Regions from separate parts of the Roseovarius sp. THAF27 genome, predicted to be linked through region 4. Evidence: riboswitches for the same ligand, from Rfam matches in the RefSeq annotation. Region 4 holds a riboswitch; each other region holds the start of a gene.
The links. A riboswitch is a leader RNA that binds a small molecule or an ion and turns the genes downstream of it on or off. The one in region 4 is predicted to bind thiamine pyrophosphate.
Positions count from the first base shown of each region.

Region 1: linked by a shared signal. The riboswitch ahead of FIU89_RS11935 (NUDIX hydrolase) and the one ahead of thiB (thiamine ABC transporter substrate binding subunit) in region 4 are both predicted to bind thiamine pyrophosphate.
Region 2: linked by a shared signal. The riboswitch ahead of thiC (phosphomethylpyrimidine synthase ThiC) and the one ahead of thiB (thiamine ABC transporter substrate binding subunit) in region 4 are both predicted to bind thiamine pyrophosphate.
Region 3: linked by a shared signal. The riboswitch ahead of thiD (bifunctional hydroxymethylpyrimidine kinase/phosphomethylpyrimidine kinase) and the one ahead of thiB (thiamine ABC transporter substrate binding subunit) in region 4 are both predicted to bind thiamine pyrophosphate.

Region 1 covers NZ_CP045393.1:2,394,103-2,397,812, forward strand. Annotated here, with positions in the region: gene FIU89_RS11915 (biotin--[acetyl-CoA-carboxylase] ligase) at 1-66, opposite strand, end outside; gene FIU89_RS22935 (Arm DNA-binding domain-containing protein) at 279-428, shown strand; gene FIU89_RS11925 (LysE family translocator) at 639-1,253, opposite strand; gene FIU89_RS11930 (LysR substrate-binding domain-containing protein) at 1,413-2,324, shown strand; TPP riboswitch at 2,313-2,447, shown strand; gene FIU89_RS11935 (NUDIX hydrolase) at 2,482-2,931, shown strand; gene thiD (bifunctional hydroxymethylpyrimidine kinase/phosphomethylpyrimidine kinase) at 2,928-3,710, shown strand, end outside.
Region 2 covers NZ_CP045393.1:1,832,734-1,836,443, reverse strand. Annotated here, with positions in the region: gene FIU89_RS09095 (cytochrome c biogenesis CcdA family protein) at 40-792, opposite strand; gene FIU89_RS09090 (sulfurtransferase TusA family protein) at 898-1,125, shown strand; gene FIU89_RS09085 (phasin family protein) at 1,323-1,688, shown strand; TPP riboswitch at 1,753-1,874, shown strand; gene thiC (phosphomethylpyrimidine synthase ThiC) at 1,981-3,710, shown strand, end outside.
Region 3 covers NZ_CP045393.1:76,446-80,155, forward strand. Annotated here, with positions in the region: gene sseA (3-mercaptopyruvate sulfurtransferase) at 1-696, opposite strand, end outside; gene FIU89_RS00370 (hypothetical protein) at 778-1,068, opposite strand; gene smpB (SsrA-binding protein SmpB) at 1,165-1,641, opposite strand; TPP riboswitch at 1,884-1,972, shown strand; gene thiD (bifunctional hydroxymethylpyrimidine kinase/phosphomethylpyrimidine kinase) at 2,011-2,841, shown strand; gene FIU89_RS00385 (hypothetical protein) at 2,878-3,333, opposite strand; gene FIU89_RS00390 (hypothetical protein) at 3,326-3,508, opposite strand; gene FIU89_RS00395 (isocitrate lyase/phosphoenolpyruvate mutase family protein) at 3,510-3,710, opposite strand, start outside.
Region 4 covers NZ_CP045393.1:3,933,818-3,937,527, reverse strand. Annotated here, with positions in the region: gene FIU89_RS19495 (thiamine/thiamine pyrophosphate ABC transporter permease ThiP) at 1-1,228, opposite strand, end outside; gene thiB (thiamine ABC transporter substrate binding subunit) at 1,204-2,196, opposite strand; TPP riboswitch at 2,230-2,340, opposite strand; gene FIU89_RS19485 (YciI family protein) at 2,580-2,894, opposite strand; gene FIU89_RS19480 (SRPBCC domain-containing protein) at 2,916-3,359, opposite strand; gene FIU89_RS19475 (helix-turn-helix transcriptional regulator) at 3,363-3,686, opposite strand.

The DNA of each region.
Region 1 (3,710 bases), 1.5 Mb from region 4:
GGCATTGGTGCTGTCCACCTCGTCCAGCACCCGCCGCCCGTATCCTTCTGGCCACGGCTCTTTCATCGTTCGAAAAATACTCCCGCCGGAGAGGCAGGCTTGTTGCGCCATACGTTCCCACCGCGTGTCATTGGAATAGATTTTCCTTTCATCGTAATAATTTAGTGTTTCCGCAGGTCCCCTTATGACCCGGGAAGTCCCACGTTAGAACGTATATAAAACGGAGGATACCATCATGGCAAAATCAAATCAGGCGGGCTTTGCGACGGGCTGTGCCTGTGGCTTTACAAACGCCTGACGGCGGGTCCCTTTGGATCTTTCGCTTTCAGTTCTGGGGACGCCAACGCGAGATGGGTCTTGGGTCGTATACAAGCATCAGTCTCGCCGAAGCAAGAAAGCAAGCCGAACTCGCACGTCAACAGTACTGAGGGAGGTAGACCCGATCAAGCAGCGCCAATGAAATCGCCAACAATCGAATATTACTGATGGTCGCCTCGGGCGCATTGCATTGGAAGCGAACTGGATGACCTGATCCACAGGCGCGGTTAGACCAAGAGGGTGCAACAAGAGAACCTTCCAGTTCTCGAACGGCGCGACTGATCGTGGATTGCTGCAACTCCAACTCGAGCGCTGCAGGTTCAACCGAGGAGCAACGCAACGCCGACCGACAGAACAAGCATGATAGCGAATGCGATATTGATTGCACGTCCCACGCTCGGATCTTCCAGAAAGCGGGAGAATGTGCTCCCGAATACGAGCCAGGCAGTATTCACAACCGCGGCCATGAAGGCCAACGCGATGAACTTCAAGAACGTGTCAAGCAAGAGGTGCTCGGGCGTGATCGAGTATCCGGCGTACACGGCGCCGATCGCCGCGTAGGCTTTGGGGTTGGCCACTGCAAGGCCGAGGCCCGGTAGAAACGACCCTATGACAACGCCCGAACGACCACCGGCGCCAGTCGGCGCTTGCCCGACAGGCGCCGTCGCGATCTTCCACGCCAGGTAAAGAATATAGGCCACCGCAGCAATGCGGAGGACCACCAGCAACCAGGCCTCGGAAGACATGACCCCGGTCACGCCGGTCGCGATGATCGCCAGCACCACGATGGTTCCGAGTATTATGCCCATGAGATACGGCAGGGCGTTCCAAAACCCGAATGCAGCGCCCAGACTCGCCAAGCTGATCGTGGCCGGCCCCGGGCTGCCCATGAGCGGCAGGGCGGCCGCGATGAGTATCAGGGTATTTCCGATCATCTTGGTTCTGGCCCTTAAGCTCTCCTTCGACTGCCGCAAAATCGCGTCCTGCCGGAGAGCATCCTCTTGAACGGTAGGGTATCCAAGGCTATGACTTAAGAAAATCAAATAGATCGAAACCCTATAATTCGAGAATCGGAACCAATGCCAAGCTTTGACATGGACGCGCTCCGTACGGTCGTCGTTGGCTCGGATCTGGGAAGCTTCGCGCGCGCTGCCGTGCAACTCGGCCGCTCGCAATCCGCCGTCAGCATGCACCTCAAGAAGCTGGAACAGCAGGCGGGCACAACTCTGTTCGTTCGCAAGGGACGCGGCCTCGTGCCGACCGAAGCGGGCGAGGCTTTCATCGCCTATGCCCGGCGTATCGTCGCGCTGAACGACGAAGCCGCGCTCTCGGTCGGCGCGGCGGCAGGCAAGGCCTCCGTGCGGCTCGGCCTGCCGCAGGATTTCTTCGATGACGTGATGCCTGCGACACTCGGCAGGTTCGGACAGGACGTGGAAAACGTGCATGTCGACGTGCAGGCCGGGGAAAACCACAGGCTCGCCGAAGAGGTCCGTGCCGGGCGCATCGACGCCGCGATCGCCTTTTTCCGGCCCGGCAGCCCGACCGAAGGCGAAACCCTGTGCGAATGCCCCATGCACTGGCTGGCGCATCGCGATCTGCCGGAGGTCGCCGTTGCCGCCCCCCTCCCCCTCATCATGTTCAACCACCCTTGCCTGTTTCGGCAGGCAACGCTTGCCACGCTTGACCACAGCCGGACGCGCTGGCGCGCCGCGCTCACCACGCCCAGCCTGCCCGCCGTCTGGGCCGGCCTGCGCAGTGGTCTGGGCATAGCCGTGCGCACGGATCACGGCAGGCCGGAGGATATCGCCTGTGTCGGCGCGGAGCTCGGCCTGCCGGAGTTGCCGAATATCGAGGTGCGCCTGTTGCGGGCGCCAAACCTGTCGCGTTTTGCCGAAAGACTTGCGCAAGTGCTGCGGGAAGAGACCCTCAGGCATCTGGACCCGGCAATTTACAGCGCGGGAGGCGTTGATTTCGTGCACCATCCTGATAGGCTCGGAACCACCTAGGGGTGTCCCGACAAGGGGCTGAGATATCGCTGGCGCTTCGGTCGCAGGATCGTTGGGCATCGCGGTGACCCTTTGAACCTGATCCGGATCATGCCGGCGAAGGGACAGGATCGCAGCGCTCTCTTGCCCTTGCCGGCCTCAGCATGACGAGGCCGCCTTGCCATCTCCATCGACAGTCCACCGCCCGATTTCGGCGACCATCGCCGCCGTCATACGCGACAACCAGGTCCTTCTTGTTCGCCGCGCAAATCCGCCCGACGCGGGACGATGGGGATTTCCGGGCGGAAAGATCGACCACGGCGAAACGCTGTTCGAGGCCGCAACCAGAGAACTGTCGGAGGAAACCGGCGTTTCCGCCGAGCCGCTCCGCGTGTTCACCGCAGTTGACGCGTTTGACCTCGGCCCCGCCGGCACCCTGCGCCGGCACTTCATCCTGATCGCCGTGCTGTTCCGATGGACGGCGGGAGAGCCGGTTGGAGGGGACGACGCGCTGGAGGCGCGTTGGGTCGATCTTAAAGCCCTCAAGGGAACCAGCCTCGCCCTGAGCCTCGATGTGGCCGAGGTCGCGCATGAGGCCGCCGCGTTGATGTCAGAGGTGCCGTCATGATTGCCAATGTCCTGACCATCGCGGGCACCGACCCCTCAGGCGGCGCAGGCATCCAGGCCGATATCAAGGCCATGTCCGCGCTTGGCGCCTATGCCTGTTCCGCCATCACCGCGGTGGTCGCGCAGAACACACAAGGTGTTCGCTGCTTCCAGGCGCTGGACCCCGATTTCGTCGCCGCCCAGATCGACGCGGTACTGGACGACGTGCGCGTCGACGCGGTGAAGATCGGGATGATCGCAAATGCCGGGATTGCCGAGGCCGTGGCCGACAGGCTGAGCCATCACGGGGCAGACAACATCGTGCTCGATCCGGTGATGGTCGCGAAGAGCGGCCATGCCCTGCTCGACCCGGAAGCGGTCTCGGCCGTGCGCGAGGCGCTCGTGCCGCTGGCCCGCGTCATCACCCCGAATCTGCCCGAAGCCGCCGTGTTACTGGGCCGCGAAGACGACTGGACCGCCGAGACGATGCAAGCCGCCCTGCCCGAGCTCATGGCACTTGGCTCCGATTACGTGCTGCTCAAGGGCGGGCATCTGAAGGGCGAGCACAGCACCGACCTGCTGGCCGGACCCGAGGGCACCCGGGCACTGAAGGCCCTGCGCATCACAACGACCAACGACCATGGCACCGGCTGCACCCTCTCCTCGGCCATCGCCGCGCTTCTGCCGCATCACGACATGCCCGAGGCAGTGGCCCGCGCCAAGGCCTATCTGCACGCCGCGCTTGCCCAAAGCGACACGCTGAACGTGGGCCACGGTCACGGGCCGGTGCATCACTTCCAT
Region 2 (3,710 bases), 2.1 Mb from region 4:
GTCCCGGGTCGGGCCCGGAACGGGGGCGGACAGAGGCCCCTAGCCCATCATGGCCAGCGCCGGGAACATCTCGAGCAGCCAGTAGGAGAAGGCGGCGAACCCGCCGGTCAGCATCAGCAGGCCGATGGTCCAGAGCAGGAGCCCCATGATACGCTCGATCTGGTCCATGTGGCGTTTCATCCAGGCCATGAGCCCGGAAAGGCGCGGCAGGAAGGCGGCCACGAGCAGGAACGGGATGCCCAGGCCCGCGGCATAGACCGCGAGCAGCAGCGTGCCGCGCGTGACCGAGGCCTCGGAGGCGGCGAGCGACAGGATCGCGCCGAGCTGCGGTCCGATGCAGGGGGTCCAGCCGAAGGCGAAGGCGAGGCCGAGGATATAGGCGCCGAAACTGGTGCCGCCCTTGTCGCCCACGTCGAGCCGGGCCTCGCGGTCCATGATGCCGATGCGGAAGATGCCCAGGAAATGCAGGCCGAAGATCATCACGATGAGGCCCGCGGCGGTGTTGAACCAGTCCTGGTATTGCAGCAGCTCACGGCCCATGGCCGAGGCGGCGAAGCCCAGCAGAAGAAACACGGTCGACAGGCCCAGCACGAAGAAGAGTGCGGGCAGGATCGCCTTGTTGCGGGACGTTTGCGCGGTTTGCAGGTCGGTGACGGTGACGCCGCTCATGTAGGCGAGGTAAGGCGGAACGATGGGCAGCACGCAGGGGCTGAGAAACGAGAAGACGCCGGCCACCAGCGCGATGGCCATGGCGGGGATCAGGGTGGCGTCTATGAGATCGATTCCGAACATGGACCCCCGTGTATTGCAAAACGAAGGGGGCGTCACGCGACGCGGCGTCACGGGGCGGTCACATCTCGGTGGACAGGCTGTAACGGTTGGATTACCTCCCGAGCCATGAGCGAACCTGAGATCATCGACGCCGTGGGGCTCTTGTGCCCCCTGCCCGTGCTGAAGCTGCGCAAGCGGATGAAGCCGCTGGGCACCGGCGACGTGATCGTGCTGCGGGCGGATGATCCGGCGGCGGTGATCGACGTGCCGCATTTCTGCGCCGAGGCGGGGCATGAGCTGATCGAGACGGTCGAAGACGGGACGGCCACGCTTTACCGGGTGCGCAAGGGCTGAGCCGCACGGGGGGTGCGACAACGGCGCGGCCCCCAGCGGCCCGGTTGCGCTGTACCTCGGGCCGGCTACGTCATATAATTGTTACAGTTCCGAATGGCGCGAGGCGCATGTTTCGGTGTGGTGTGCCAGATCGGACGACATTCCCGCAAAGACCGCGCCACCGCGGCCTTTGCCGAAGCTCGGAAGGAGTGGCGCAAATGGCGAAATCGACGAAAAAGACCACCGAAACCCCGGACGCGACCGACCCGGCCCATGCCGGCATGGTCGCGGCGATGGCCGCGTTCAGCCCCGTGGCCACGACGGCGTGGTTCGACATGATGCAGGAGAGCATGCGCTTTGTGACCGAGCGGCTGGAGAAGGACCTGGAGGCGCAGCGCGCGATGCTGGCCTGCAGGACGCCGCAGGAGCTGATGCAGGTGCAGAGCGATTTCATGAAGAAGGCGTTCACGGACTACACCGAAGAGACGCGACGGATGATGGAGATGATGGGCGTGGCGTTGCGGGTCGATATCAAGGACACCACCCCCACGACCCGGCGCAATTACGACGACGTGCCGGTCTGATCCGAAACCCGCCGCAGCTTTTTCCGAATATCCGTTGAAATCACGGCGACGCTTCGCTAGCCTCCCGCTTACGCAGGGGGGTCCCGCCCAGGGGACTGAGAGGCTGACGAGGGCATATGCCCGGTGACGCGACCCTTTGAACCTGACCCAGTTGACACTGGCGTAGGAAGCTAGGATCGCATCCCCGGCCCGCCCGGGTTGTCGTCCGAAGACGGGGCGCATCGTCCCCGCGTTTCCCCCAAGCCACGACTCATCTGGTGTCTTTTCGAGTAACCGCTTGAGGAGCGCCAAAATGAACGTACCCAATCCCAAGATCACCACGGGCGAGTTGCCCGCGTCGCGCAAGATCTACGTGAAAGGCACGCAACACCCCGATATCCGCGTGCCGATGCGCGAGATCTCCGTGCATCCCACGTCCGGCGAAGACCCCCTGCCCGTCTATGACAGTTCAGGGCCTTATACCGATCCGAACGTGCTGACCGATATCCGCGAGGGCCTGCCCCGCCTGCGCCGCGACTGGATCGAGGCGCGTGGCGATGTCGAAGAGTACGAGGGCCGTCATGTGAAGCCCGAGGATAACGGTTTCGTCGAAGGCGACCGCCTGACGCCGGAATTTCCCAAAATCGCCGCTCCGATGCGGGCCAAGGACGGCAAACCAGTCACTCAGCTGGCCTATGCCCGTGCGGGCATCGTGACGCCGGAGATGGAATTCATCGCGATCCGCGAGAACCAGATGCGCGAGGTCGTGGCCGAAGCCCGCGACGGCAATGACTGGGGGGCCAATATCCCCGATTACGTGACGCCCGAATTCGTGCGTGACGAGGTTGCGGCGGGCCGGGCGATCATTCCGGCCAATATCAACCACCCCGAGAGCGAGCCGATGATCATCGGGCGCAATTTCCTGGTGAAGATCAATGCCAACATGGGCACCTCCGCCGTGACATCCTCGATGGAGGAGGAAGTCGATAAACTTGTCTGGGCGATCCGTTGGGGTGCCGATACGGTGATGGACCTCTCTACGGGGCGCAACATCCACAACACGCGCGAATGGATCATCCGCAACTCCCCGGTGCCGATCGGGACCGTGCCGATCTACCAGGCCCTGGAAAAGGTGAACGGCATTGCCGAGGACCTGACCTGGGAGGTGTTCCGCGACACGCTGATCGAACAGGCGGAACAGGGGGTGGATTATTTCACCATCCATGCGGGCGTGCGGCTGCACATGGTGCCGATGACGGTGGACCGGGTGACGGGCATCGTGTCGCGCGGCGGGTCGATCATGGCCAAGTGGTGCCTGCACCATCACCGCGAGTCGTTCCTGTATGAGCATTTCGAGGAAATCTGCGACATTTGCCGGGCCTATGACGTGTCGTTCAGCCTTGGCGACGGGCTGCGGCCCGGGTCCATCGCGGATGCCAATGACGAGGCGCAGTTCGCCGAGCTGGAGACACTGGGGGAGCTGACACAGATCGCCTGGGCCAAGGATTGCCAGGTGATGATCGAGGGGCCGGGCCATGTGGCCATGCACAAGATCAAGGAGAACATGGACAAGCAGCTGGAATGCTGTCACGAGGCGCCGTTCTATACGCTGGGACCGCTGACCACGGATATCGCGCCAGGGTACGACCATATCACCAGCGGGATCGGGGCGGCGATGATCGGCTGGTTCGGCTGCGCGATGCTGTGCTACGTGACGCCGAAAGAGCATCTGGGCCTGCCCGACCGGGACGATGTGAAGACGGGTGTGATCACCTACAAGATCGCGGCCCATGCGGCGGACCTTGCCAAGGGCCTGCCGGGGGCGCAGCGGCGCGACGATGCGCTGTCACGGGCCCGGTTCGAGTTCCGCTGGGAGGACCAGTTCAACCTGTCGCTGGACCCCGAGACGGCGCGCGAGTTCCACGACCAGACCCTGCCCAAGGAGGCGCACAAGGTTGCGCATTTCTGCTCGATGTGCGGGCCGAAATTCTGCTCGATGCGGATCAGCCATGACATCCGCGCCGAGGCGCAGAAGGAAGGGAT
Region 3 (3,710 bases), 340 kb from region 4:
GTCCGCACCGGCCGCTTCGAAGATCGCGCGCAGTTCGTCGGGGGATTTCATCGTGGCGTCATCGTTGAGCAGGGAGCTGTAGGGGACGTTGCGGGAATTGGGGATGTGCCCGGCCCGCAGGCCCTGGCGCGGTTCGGGCTCGTCGCCGCGAAACCGTCCGGGCGCACGGGCGTCGAGGATAGTGTAGTCGCCCAGCTTGGAGGCGGCGGCGACCTGCGTGACGTCCTTGACCCGGTGCGCCTCGCGCCGGACGGTCATGTGCCGGTCGCGGATCATCGGCGGCAGGTCCTCGGTCGGGCGGCCCTCGGCCAGCCACTTGGGCAGGCCGCCGTCCAGGACGGCGACTTCGGTCTGGCCCATCAGGCGGAAGAGCCACCAGACGCGGGCCGCCGAAAAGAGACCGTGGGTGTCGTAGACCACCACCTGGTGCCCGTCACCCACGCCCATCTGGCGCATGCGGGACATGAACTTTTCCACCGGGGGGGCCATGTGCGGCAGGTCCGAACGGTGGTCCGAGATATCGTCGATATCGAAGAAGCGTGCGCCGGGGATGTGGGCCTGCTCGTATTCCGCCTTGGCATCGCGGTCGACGCCGGGCAGGAAATAGGTGGCATCGAGGATCCGCAGGTCCGGGTCGCCCAGATGCGCCGCCAGCCAATCGGTGGATACCAATGTTTTCGGATCGTCGTTTGCCATGACAGCCCCCTGAAACCGTTGACAGTGACGTAGCGCGGGACGCCGGACAGTGCAAGCGGAGGGGGCAGGCGCTGCGGCGGGTCAGCGGGTCAGAAGATTGCGCAGAAGACCCACGGCCAGCAGGCACGCGCCGCCGCCCAGGCCGCCCGCGGCCAGTTGCGTGGTCAGGGCCGTGGGGTCGAGGGACACGCTATCGGGCGCTGTCTGCGCAAGCCCGCCAAAGCCCAGCAAAGCAAGGGCATGGCCCCCCATAAGACCACCCAGACTGCCGGCAAGGGAATTGATCAGGAGTCCGAGGTTGAGGCGGGGCACAAGGCCGCCGGCGATGTTGCCGCCGATGGCGCCGGCAATGAGGCTGATCAGTAAGTCCATGCTTCCCGGTCCCCCGTGCAGTCCCGCGCGTCGCGCCGGGAACTAAGGGAGGATAGCAAAACGGGCGGCACCCGCAGAGGGTGGAATCCGAAGCGTTTACATACCGTGGCGCAAAAGCCGCTGCTTCTGGCGGTTCCAGTCGCGCTTGGCCTCGGTCTGGCGCTTGTCGGTGTTCTTCTTGCCCTTGGCGATGCCGATCTTGATCTTGGCGATGCCACGGTCGTTGAAATACATCACCAGCGGCACGAGGGTCATGCCCTTGCGCTGGGTCTCGTTCCACAGGCGCGCCATTTCCTTGCGCGAAACCAAGAGCTTGCGCTTGCGCCGGTCCTCGTGGCCGAACGGCACGGCCTGTTCGTAGGGCGCGATGTAGCTGTTGACCAGCCACAGTTCGCCATCCTCGACCGCAGCATAGCTTTCGGCGATGTTGGACGTCTTCTGGCGCAGGGACTTGACCTCGGACCCGGCGAGGACCATGCCGCATTCCAGATCGTCCTCGATGGCATAGTCGTGCCGCGCCTTGCGGTTCTCGGCGACGACCTTGTAGTTCGGATTGATCTTGGGCTTGACCATGTCGAGTTCTGCCTTCCGGGCGGTGCAAGAGAGCAAGATAGCCCCTGCGGCGAAGGCTTCCAACCCCCTGAAGCGAATCGAGAGGTTAACGGGCCCCGGGAGGGCAGATCCGGACGTCGGTATCGCGTCGGTATCCGGGTGGTATCGCGACGGTGCGGTTTTTTGCAGGTGGCCGGATCAACGAAGCGTGCGTTGCGCGGGTGCGGTTGCGGTTGACAGGCGGGCCAGCGCGCCTATCGTCCGGCACGAGCCAGGGGCGCCTTCGGGCTGAGATGCACCCTTTGAACCTGACCCAGATCATGCTGGCGGAGGAAGGCGGGACCGGACCCGGTCGGACCCCTGCTTTTCGCGCGCCGCGAAAGGAGCCGGATGACCCCCAGGACATTTCACGCGGACAGCGGCGGGATCGCCAACATCCTGTCGATCGCAGGGTCGGACCCGTCGGGCGGGGCCGGGGTGCAGGCGGACCTGAAGGCGATTTCGGCGAACGGCGCCTACGGGATGGCGGCGCTGACCGCGCTGACGGTGCAGAACACGCGGGGTGTGCAGGGGGTGCACCTGGTGCCGCCGGAGTTCGTGGCCGACCAGGTCCGGGCCGTCGCCGAGGATGTGCGGATCGACGCGGTGAAGATTGGGATGATCGCCACGGCAGAGATCGCCCGCGCGGTGGCGGACGCCTTGCCGGACGTGCCGGTGGTGATGGATCCGGTGATGGTGGCCAAGGGCGGCGCATCGCTGTTGGCCGAGGACGCGGTGGCGGCGCTGGGCGAGGCGCTGGTGCCGAAGGCGCACGTCATCACGCCGAACCTGCCGGAGGCGGCGGTGCTGCTGGGCTGCGACGAGGCGGTGACGCGGGACGCGATGGCGGAGCAGGCCCAGGCGCTGCGGGCGCTGGGCTGCAGTGCGGTGCTGCTGAAGGGCGGGCACCTGGAGGGCGAGGACAGCCCCGACGTGCTGGCCGATGCGGACGGCGTGCATTGGTTCGAGGGCGCGCGGATGGCGACGCGGAACACCCACGGGACGGGATGCACCCTGTCGGCGGCGCTGGCGGCGCGGATCGGGCGGGGCGTGGCCCTGCCCGAGGCGGTGCGGGCGGCGAAGGCCTATGTCGCGCGGGCGATTGCCGGGGCCGGGGCGCTGGAGGTGGGGTCGGGGCACGGGCCGACGCATCATTTCGCGGGGCTGTGGCCGGATTGGTGAAGGCGGGGGTCGGTGAAGGTGGGGTGGAACCCCACCCTACGTGGGCGATGTTTTCCAGTCACCGTCCCTGTTCCACCAGCGGTGGGGATTGTCGCTGTCGTCGAGGCCCTTGCACTGGCTGCGCAGCACATCCGTCACGGTGATGACCGGTTCGTAGTAGCTGTGGACCGCGTAGATCGCCTCGATCACCGCGGTCAACATGGCGGGGTCGCGGGGCAGGAAGAAGCGCATCTCGTCGACGCCGGGGCGGTGGCGCGTGTCGTCCTCGGCGCCTGTCGGGGTGCCTTCCCGGGGGCGGTAATATTCCAGCCCGCCGGGGGCGCGATAGCCGTTGCGGTCGGTCTTGCCCTGGGTCAGGGGCGCGACCTGTGTCACGGCGTCGAATATGCGGTCGACGTCTTCCGAGGGCGCCTGGAACATGAGGGCCCACATCGGCTGCATCTCGATGGGCCTTGTGTCGAAGCCGGTTCGGAGGATCGAGGGGTTAGTCATAGCGCACCCCCGTCTCGAGCAGTTCGAAGCCGGTGATCTCGAATTCGTAAAGCTCGGAATTGTCGGGCCGCAAGGTGCGTGCGATCAGCTTTCCATTCGCATCCGTATAGACGGCGTGGGTGGTGTGCAGCGCGCGGAAGCAGTGGCTGCCGTCGGGGTAATAGTACTTGATCATGTCAGGTCTCCGTAAATGGGGCGAGGTGGGATTCCAGGTCCGCGAAGCCGATGCCCTGCGCGGTCTTGTCGAAATGGCCGGTGTTGCGGATTTCCCGCGCGGCCCCGATGAGGGCGCCGTAGGCCACGCGGAAGAAGGCCGAACCGACGCTGATGCGGGCCACGCCGGCCTCTGTCAGCTGATCCAGCGTGAAGGTGCGGCC
Region 4 (3,710 bases):
GGGGGACGAGGATGCGCAGCGCGAAAGGCAGGACGGTGATGGCGTTGACCAGCGCGGTGACGGGCAGGGCGAAGGCCTGCGGATTGGCGTAGGGTCGGATCGCGATGAAGAGCCCGGTGCCGATCACCAGCGGCGAGGCGGCGAGGCCGAGCAGGCCCGCGATTTCCACCATACGGCCCCGTTCGGTTGCGATGGTGGCGGCCATGGGCAAGGCCATGCAGAGCAGAAGGACCGTGCTGAGCGCCGCGACCCAGAGCGAGGTGAGCGCGGCGGTCCAGACCTGTCCCGGCATGTCGGCAAAGCCGGGCAGGCCCGACAGAGCGATGGCCATGAGCGGCACGAGCAGGAAGACTGCCGCCACACAGATGAACAGCGCGTCAACCCACCGTGCGGTGGTCGTTTTTCCGTCGAACCGGCTCAAACCGCGATCGAGGCCCGAGCCGAACCCTTCGCCGCGCGCCAGCCAGAGGGCGATGCCACCGGCAAGAACCGTCAGGCCAAGCTGCACGGCAGAGAGAAGCGCGGCCCGCCCAAGATCGAAGTCAAACCTGAACGCCTGGTAAATGGCGAGTTCTATCGTGGTCGCACGCGGCCCGCCGCCAAGCGTGAGCGCGACGGCAAAGCTGGTGAGGCAGATGGCGAAGATCACGGTGAAGGCGCCGGGGATCAGGCGCAATAGCATGGGCAGTTCGATCACCCGGAACATCGACCAGCCGTCGATGCCCAGAAGCGTGGCAAGACGGAAACGTTCGGCAGGGATCTCCTGCCAGCCTTGCAGGACAAGGCGAGTGGCCAGCGGCAGGTTGAAGAACACATGCGCGAGGACCACGCCGTGCAGGCCGTAGATCTGAACCGGCGGCAGGCCGAGCGTGCCAAGCGCTGCGCTGACCCAGCCGCCACGGCCGAAAACCTCGATCAGGCCCAGGACGGCGACGATCACCGGCAGGATGAACGGGGCACCCAGAAGCGCGATCAGCAGGCTGCGGCCCCGGAACCGGCGGCGGGCGAGGGCGCGCGCGACGGGGACGGCCAGCAGAACCGAGAAAAGCGCCGAGAGGGTGGCCTGCACCAGCGTGAAGCGCAGGGCGGCCCAGTCGGCGGCGGTGAAGCCGCGCCCGGTTTCGGCGCGCAAGGCCACGGCCAGCAGCGCCCCGAAGATGAGCGCCGCCACGAGGGCGGCGGCGCTCCACCCCGGTCTGGCGCTTAGCGGCTGAGCGCGTTCAGCCATTCATCGAGCGCCGCATCGCGGGCGGCGGCGGCCTCTTCGGCGCTGAGAAGCAGGGATTTTTCCGGTTGCACGAGTGTCTCGAACCCGTCGGGCAGACCGTCATCGAGTTCTACGGCGGGATACATCCAGTTGGTGGTGGGAATGACCGACTGGAAGTCCTGGGTCAGCATGAACGCGAGGAACTGGTCGGCCAGCTCCGGCTGATCGGTGGAGGCCAGTTTGCCGGCCACCTCGACCTGCATGTAATGGCCTTCGTCGAAGGTGGCGGCGGTCTTGGTGTCGTCCTCTTCGGCGATCAGGTGATAGGCGGGCGAGGTGGTGTAGGACAGCACCATGTCGGCCTCGCCTTCGAGGAAGAGGCCGTAGGCTTCGGTCCAGCCCTTGGTGACGGTGACGATGTTGTCCGAGAGCCCCTCCCAGATCGCCGGGGCCTCGTCGCCATAGGCGGTCTTGACCCACATCAGCAGGCCGAGGCCGGGGGTGGACGAGCGCGGATCCTGGATGACGATCGAGGTGTCGCTGTCGGCCAGAGCCTTGAAATTGCTGGGCGCTTCAAGAGTTTTATTGTGGACGAAGGCGAAGTGGCCCCAGTCGTAGGGCAGGAACACCGGGTCTTCCCAGGTGATCGGCAGATCGAGTTTGGGCGACTGGCCGTGCTCGGCAAAAAGGCCGGTTTCCTTGGCCGCGGCAACGAGGTTGGTGTCGAGACCGAGGACGATGTCGGCGTCGGTATTTTGCCCCTCCAACCGGACGCGGGCCAAGAGAGCTGCGCCGTCTTCGACGCCGACGAGGGTGAGGTCGCAGTTGCAGGTGGCCTCGAACGCCTTTTCGATCTGCGGGCCGGGGCCCCATTCGGCGACGAAGCTGTCATAGGTGTAAACGGTCAGTTCGGGCGTCTGGTCTGACTCCTGGGCCATCGCAGATGTGGCGGCGGTCAGGAATCCCGCAGTGAAAACAAGGTGTTTCATGGCATCCTCCGTTCCGGTGGAGGGTGCGGCGCGATGCGGCTGCATGACCTTCCCTCCGCCGGTTTCAGCCGGTTCAGGTTCAACGGGTTCGCGATCTGCATCTCAGTCGCCGGGCCGGGCCGGGCGACACCCCGAGGTTTCAACAGGAACCTAGGGGCAAGCCGGGGTCGGGACAAGGTGAATCGGCGAATCGGAAGGTTAAGGCGTTGGGAATCGCCGAAAACGGCATGTCGGTATCGTGTTGGTATCCGGGTGGTATCGCGACGGTGCGATTTTCGCCGGGGCACCGGGTTGACGCACCGCGCGGTGCTGCGGCGGGTCGAGAGCGGGCTGACGGCCCGAAACGGCCGGTGAGGTCCCGGGTCGAGCCCGGGACGCGTGGGTTACATTTCGACGATCGGGGCGACCTCGACGCTGCCCTTGCCGCCATCGAGGATCGGGCAGCCGCGGGCGATCTCGCAGGCCTCGGCGTCATCCGCGGCCTCGACGATGGAATAGCCCGAGAGGGGATTGGACCCGCCATTGTCGGCGATGCCCTCGGTGCTGACCGTCTTGGACATGCCGACGGGGTTGCCGGGGTCGATGAGCTTGCCGCCGAGGCCGCCGAGCCAGCTTTCCCAGGCCTTCATCGCCTTGAGCCCCTCTTCTTCGGTCTCGGGCCGGCCGCCGCCGTGATAGGCGAGGATGTACTTGGGCATGTGTCGGTCTCCTTTCAGGGGTCAGTGGGGTTGGCTTTGCAGATGGCGGGCGAGGCGGACCATGGGGCCGCTTGTCCAGCCGGTTTCGTGCCGCGCGGCGCGGTCGTCGTCGGGCAGGTCGCGGTGGTCGATGGTCAGCCGGGCGCCGCCCGCGGCGGGTGTGACGGTGAAGGTGACGTGGCTTTCGGGGGCGCGCATGCCCTCGGGCAGGTGCCATGTCCAGGTGAAGCCGACGCTGTGCGGCGGGTCGACATGCGTCACCTGCCCCGACATGCGGTAGCGGTTGCCGTCGGCATCGCGCATCTCGGAATGCCAGGGACCTTCGCGGGTGAAGTCGAGGGCTGTGTCGGGCAGGGTCATGCCGTCATGGCCCCACCATTCCAGTACCTCGGCGCGCTGGGTGATGGCGCGGAACAGGCGCGCGGGCGTGACCGGGAAGTCGCGGGTGATGCGGACGTCGCCCATCAGTCAATCCTCGTCCTGAAGGGCGAGGTGGGTGGCGAGGCGGTCCATCGACGCCTGCCAGAAGGCGCGGTGATCGAGCGTCCAGTCGGAGATGGATTTCAGCGCCTCGGGGCGGACGGAATAGAGCCGGCTGGTGCCCTGGATGCGCTGTTCGACCAGCCCGGCCTGCCGCAGCACCTTGAGGTGGCGGGACATGGCCGGGGCGCTGATATCGGCCTGTTCGACGAGACGACCGGCGGGCAGCTCGCCCTCGGCCATCAGGCGCTCGACCACGGCAAGGCGGGTCGGGTCGGAGAGGGCGGCGAAGGTGTCGGTCAGGTGGGGCATAACGCGTAATTAACATAGTAGTTA